2 regions of the Butyricicoccus faecihominis genome follow, and region 2 is predicted to be linked to the other one. Evidence: predicted binding sites of a transcription regulator. Region 2 holds the regulator's gene; the other holds the start of a gene.
What was found. The regulator LexA, encoded in region 2, represses DNA repair genes until DNA is damaged. The targets are predictions, from matches to a motif close to CNAACANNTGTTNG.
Positions count from the first base shown of each region.

Region 1 (3,211 bases), on a different contig from region 2:
TGATGGAAATCGGGTCCTGCGAGTAGCAGCGAACCAGAATAACATCACCGATGTCGCCGTTCTCCATCTTCTTCTTGGCTACCTGATAGGAGTGGTCATAGCGGCGCATGAAGCCCAGCATAAAGGTCAGCTCCGGGTGAGCGGCGATGATGGCCTCGGCCTCCTTGCACTTTTCAACCGTGTCAGCCAGCGGCTTTTCGCAGAAAACGTGCTTGCCTGCGTCCATCGCAATCTTGATCATCTCAACGTGAGAAGCGGTGTTGGTGATGATGGCAACGGCCTCAACGTTCGGGTCAGCGCACAGATCCTTCGGGTCGTTGTAAACGGCGGTTACGCCCAGTTCTTCAGCGACCTGCTTTGCGCGGTCGAAGTTTGCGTCTGCGATAGCTACCAGCTCCGAACCCGGAACGCGGTTTGCAATGTTGCAGGCGTGCTCGTAACCCAGACGGCCTACACCGATGATACCAATCTTCAGTTTTTTCATAGTAATACCCTCCTTTGTGATCTTTTCTTGCTCTTTTTATTAAAAATAATGGGTTAACTCACAGTCCGGTGTGCTCCTTGACGTAGGCGCGGGCCATGCGGGCGTACTCGAGCGGATTTGCGATAGCCGGATCCTGCTCAGCCTCTACGACCAGCCAGCCCTCGTAGTTGTACTCGTCGAGCAGCTTGAATACGGTCGGGAAGTCTACGCAGCCTTCCGGATCGCCGGGAACGGTGAATACGCCTTCCGGAATCGAACGGAGGAAACTCTTGTTCTCAGCGTAGCACTTGTCCATTGCAGGCTTGCGGACATTTTTGAGATGGACATGGCCGATGCGGTCGTGGTGCTTCTTGAGAATTTCGATCGGGTCCTCGCCGGAGAAGGTGAGATGACCGGTATCGTAAATCATGCTGACGTACTTCGGGTCGGTCATAGCGAGCATACGGTCGATTTCGTCGGTCTTCTGCACGGTAGTCGTCATGTGATGATGGTACACGATCTTCATGCCGCTGTCATAAGCGATCTTGCCGAGGTGATCCAGACCCTTGGTCAGTACCTCCCACTCATCGTCGTTCAGCACCTTCTTGTTGGAAAGCGGAGTGTTCCACTGATGCTGAATGGAGAACGACTGATCGGACGTGTTGATAATCGTAGCGCCGATCGACTTCAGGAAGTTCATGTGGTCAACGAACGCACGCTCGTTCTGCCACATCGGCAGTTCATTTAAGTAGGTGCTGATCCAGCCGGTGATGGCGGAAATACCGCGGCGGCCAAACTCCTTATTCAGAATCGCCGGATCACGCGGGAACTGGCAGCCGATCTCGGTGCCAACATAACCGGTCAGAGCGATTTCACTGATCGTCTGCAGGAAGCTGTTTTCAGCACCCATCTCCGGCATGTCGTCCTCGGTCCATGCAATAGGCGCGATACCGATTTTAACCTTTTTGGGATCTAACATAATGCTTCGTCCTTTCATTCTTGTTGTATCTCACAACTGAGCTGTGAGATTCTTTCTTCTCTTTGTGCTTATAGTTTAGCAGATATGGCGAACGGTTTCTTTTAGATTCTTGGCTTGATTCAAAAAACGGAAACTTTTTTTCGGACACCCGAAAATCCCATATATATAATATATTAGAGGTAAAAGCGGCGGTAAAAATGCACAGTATTTTTTCGGAGCGGGTTTGAGGCTGTGCGCTTGTTTTTATAAATCCTGCTTTTTGCCGGTCGGAGACCGGCGAATCGGCAGGTTTGTGAAAGCTGAAAAACCGCAGAGAAACACACGCAGGATTCTCGGTCGGATATGCTATACTATAAATAAGCGAGAACAAAAAACAAGAATCTGCGAATAGCAAGAATCTATAATTATTCTCAGCCCGACCGCAAAAAAGCACGATATACGGCGGTCTGCAAAAGCAAATATGTGCTAGCGCACAACGGACCCGTGTGCTATACTTTTATAAGAGTAAAATCACCGTCAGAGAAAGAGAGGAGCTGCAAAAAACTATGCCGAAGGCAAGCCTGAACGTACAGTGCTTTGTAGAGAAGGAAGTTAAATCAATTTTTGAGGGGGAGAATCAGCCGAAGCTGCTTTACGTCAGTGAAATCCGACCGGATGCCAGTGCGCATCCGCGTGTCATGCACGCGCATGAGTATTTTGTCGAGCTGATTCTCATTTGCAGCGGTTCAAGTGAATACCTGATTCACGATAAAAAAGTCATCATCAAGCCGGGTGATCTGCTCGTATACAACGCAGGCGTGGTGCACGACGAGGTTTCCGGTCCGGATATGGAGGTCGGCAGCTACTGCATTGCCGTCGGCGGGCTGCATATGCCCGGTCTGCGCGAAAACGCACTCATTCCGGATGATGCGGGCTATGTATTCCCGACCGGCAAGTATTTTGCTGATCTGCACTGCCTGTTTGAAATGATGTTCCGCACCCTGTCGGCAGGCGAGCCGAATGCTGAGTTGTTCTGCAGTTCGCTGATGCACGCGCTGCTGATGTCGGTGCTGACGGTCACCGCCGGTTCTCACGCGGAGTCGGAAAAGCCGCTGGAGGAGCCGCACATTCTCGGCAGACGAATTAAGGAATATATTGACAAGCATTATATGGAGCCGATCACGCTGCAGAGCATGGGTGAGGCGCTGCACATCAGTCCGTATTACTTATCGCATGTTTTCAAGCAGATGAGCGGGTATTCGCCCGTGCAGTATCTGCTGCGCCGCCGCATTGGTGAAGCACAGACGCTGCTGATCACGACCGACCTGTCCATCACGAGTATCGCGGAGAGGGTGGGATATGACACGCAGAGCTATTTCAATCTGCAGTTTACCAAAAACGTCGGCATGCCGCCGAATAAGTTCCGGCAGAATTATATTGTGTCCACCGGCATCGAGGAGAAGCCTAAGCGCAAACGCAAGTAAAAAATCCCTGTACAGAGTGAGAATTCTGTGCAGGGATTTTTTTAATGAGGAAAACTGCGGAAAAGAAGCATTCTCGTGGACAGAGCAGGCGGTTTGCTGCGGGAGTTTTTGTACGCATATTCCATCCGAAATCCGCATAGAATTTCGTGAAATGGGGTCATGCTGTGCGGGTCAGAAAAGGAACGATTTTATACGCGGCAGGTGTGCTCGCGTGCGGAAATGTGCTGCTGCAGGTGCTCGGATTTGTCTATCGCGTGGTGCTCAGCCGCTTTGCGGGTGCGGAAGGTCTGGGCGTGTATCGGCTGG
Region 1 is NZ_BMQH01000006.1:191,557-194,767, reverse strand. It holds gene IEY11_RS07740 (Gfo/Idh/MocA family oxidoreductase) at 1-484, opposite strand, end outside; gene iolE (myo-inosose-2 dehydratase) at 543-1,442, opposite strand; gene IEY11_RS07730 (helix-turn-helix transcriptional regulator) at 1,988-2,905, shown strand; gene IEY11_RS07725 (oligosaccharide flippase family protein) at 3,070-3,211, shown strand, end outside.
Region 1: iolE (myo-inosose-2 dehydratase) is a predicted target of LexA. The motif match lies at 1,572-1,585, and genes of this name have one in related genera.

Region 2 (3,211 bases):
GCGCCGCGCAGCAGCGCGGAAGCGGTCGCATCTGCCGCTTTGGCGAGGGTCGGCTCAGCGAGCTTTTCCATCTCAGCCATCGCGGAACCCATCGTCATGGACATATTCGTGCCGGTATCGCCGTCCGGCACCGGGAATACGTTCAGTTCGTTTGCCTGTTCCTTCTTTTCGGCAATGGCGAGTGCGCCCTCGATCACCATGGACCGGTACAGCGCACCGTTGATTTTCTGATCTGCCATTTAATTTAATCTCTCCCTAAAAGTAACCGCGCAGTTGCGCGTAATAAGATTTCGGTTTGCTTGCAAACCGTAACCGCATGGCAGGATTTCCTTAGGGCAATCCGAGCCATTGGTCCCGTCCGCAGACGTCCGCGGTTACGCCGCGGCATGCAATCAGCGGCGTATTTCGCCGCAACAAAACCCGCGACATGAGCGTGGGTTTTGTTACTCCGACTCAGCGCCCTTGGGGCGCGTCGTTCGGGTATCGGAAGTCAGTTTCTACGGAACTGATTTCCGTATATAGGGGACTTGCGAAGTCCCCTATAGGTGTCAGTCCGCCTTGATGCTCTCTACATAGATATCGACGTTCTTCACGTCCACACCGGTCAGACGCTCAACGTTGTAGCGTACCTCGCCGATGATAGAGCGGCAGACGGTGGCAATATTCACACCGTGCTCGACTGCAATGTGCAGGTCGATGTTGACACCGCCGTCCACAGCCTCGGTGACCTTTACACCGCGCGACTGGTTTTCCAGTCCGAGCAGATGCGCCAGTCCGTCCGACATGGAGCGGATGGTCATGCCTTTGACACCGAAGCAGGAGGATGCTGCGTAACCGGCAATGCCGGCCAGCACCTCGTTGGTAATGTCGATATATCCGAGATCGGTCTTGATGGTCATATAAAAACCTCCCTGCGAGTTAGGGGTGCAGAATGCGGGTCCCCTTGCAATAATCAATACTTTTGCTGTTTATATGATATAACAAAATCATGTAAAATACAAGCAATGCGGTGATGAAACTGCGTTATTTTTCAACACGGCGGCAGAAAATGGATAAATTGAAGGATAGTGTCGAATAACGCGGAAAATTCGTGCAGGTTAATGCAAACAAATGTTTGCTTATTGCAGCGGATTGCGGTATAATAAGGATAAAATTACGAACGTATGTTCCGACGGAAACAGCGAGGAGTGCCGAAAATGAAGAAGATTTCCGCCAAACAACAGCAGATACTGGAGTATATAAGCAGTTATTCCCTCGAACACGGCTATCCGCCTTCGGTGCGCGAGATTGGTGCAGAGATGGGACTGCGGTCGCCGTCCACCGTGCATGCGCACCTGAAAAAGCTGCAGGAGGCCGGTTATCTGGAGCCGAATGAGCATAAATCGCGTGCGCTGACGCCGGTCAGCGGCCCTTCCATGGTGCCGCGCGTGCCGATTCTGGGCCGCGTCACCGCCGGTATGCCGATCCTCGCGGTGGAGGAGCATATCGGCTATGTGCCGTTCGAACCGGCAGTGGGCGGCGGCGAGTATTACGCGCTGCGCATTCGCGGCGATTCGATGATCGGCGTGGGCATTATGGATGATGATCTGGTCATTATCCGGCAGGATGTGCAGGCGCGCAACGGCGACATCGTAATCGCGCTGCTCGAGGATGAGGCCACCTGCAAGACGCTCAACATCACGCCGGACGGTGTCTGGCTCATGCCGGAGAATCCGGCGTATCCGCCGATCAACGGCACCGGGTGCCAGATTTTAGGCGTGGTGAAGGCGGTTTACCGCGAGTATTAAGAGCAGCCTTTTCAGTACCGGCTGAGCGGGGGACGCGAACTGCCGCAGGCGTGTTCGCCCTAACGGGCGGGAGGTTTTTCGCTTGAAATCAAGCGGGGGATTTGCCGCGCCCGCAGCGAGGGCAAGAGGGTAGACACCTACGGTTTCTACCCTCTTAACTCCCGTTTCCCTTTGTTTGTTAGTCTGGCGCAGACCAGAGAGCGGCGACCGCTTCGAAAAGGGGAACGGCAGTCGGGTTACCACAGCGTATCTTTCGCAACCTGTTCGCAGTTCACAGATAGATTGCTGCTACACAGGGTGCGGCACTGTTATGCCGCACCCAGCGTAGAGTTGCCCGTATGTGTAGCAGAAAGGTATCTGACCCTGCGAATACGCGGATACATGGACGGCTATCAGTCGTCCTGCGGAAGAAAAAATCCTCTGCCGTTCCTTTATAGTCTCAGTTCTGCAAATTTCGCTGTGCTAAGAGGAAACGGGGAGATTCATAAGAGGGGTGGAAACCTTTGGTGTCCATCCCTCTTATGCGCCCGCCGCGTAGGCGAACTCCCGCTGAACTTCAGCGAAAAACGCTCCGCCCGTTAGGGCGAACCGTCTGCGCGGTTCGTGCGCCCCGGTCAATTGGTGCAGAAAAAGGGTGCCGCCCAGAATGGGCGAACCGCCTGCGCGGTTCGTGCGTCCCGTAAAGCGGGTGCTTTGTAAATCAAAATTCCCAAAGGAGAGTCCACATGCCATCGGTTGATGACAGCATCCAGTTCGTCAAGGGCATCGGCCCGAAAAAGGCGAAGCTGCTCGAAAAACTGCATATACGCACGCTCCGTGACGCGCTCGAGACCTACCCGCGCGACTATGAGGACCGCACCCACATCACACCGATTGCGGAAATCGACATGGAGGACAAGTACGCCGTGCGCGCGGTGGTCGGCACCGAACCTAAGGTCAACCGTATCCGCAAGGGCCTGACGTTGGTCAAGTGTACGATTTACGATGAAACCGGCACGCTGAACGTCACCTACTTCAACAATCCGTATGCTGCGGCACAGCTCCGCGTCGGACAGGAGTATGTGTTCTACGGCAAGGTGCAGGGCTATGGACGCGGCCGCACGATGTTCTCCCCGCAGTCGGAGAAGGTCGCACCGGACGCTGACCACCCGGGACGCATCGTGCCGGTCTATCCGCTGACGGCGGGACTGACCCAGCGCGATCTTGAGCGTGTAACCGCTGCCGCGCTCGACACGCTGACCGGTGAATGGCCGGATCCGCTGCCCGAACTTTTGCGGGCAAAATACCGCCTGCCGGACGCAGTAGATGCGCTTTCTGCCATTCACCGACCGAAAACCAAGGACGATATGGCGCAGGCGCGCCGACGCATGGTATTCGAGGAGCTGTTTTTGCTCTGCTGCGGCCTGCAGCAGCTGAAGGAGCGT
Region 2 is NZ_BMQH01000007.1:163,998-167,208, reverse strand. It holds gene IEY11_RS08650 (DAK2 domain-containing protein) at 1-239, opposite strand, end outside; gene IEY11_RS08645 (Asp23/Gls24 family envelope stress response protein) at 549-899, opposite strand; gene lexA (transcriptional repressor LexA) at 1,197-1,787, shown strand; partial or broken gene recG (ATP-dependent DNA helicase RecG) at 2,510-3,211, shown strand, end outside.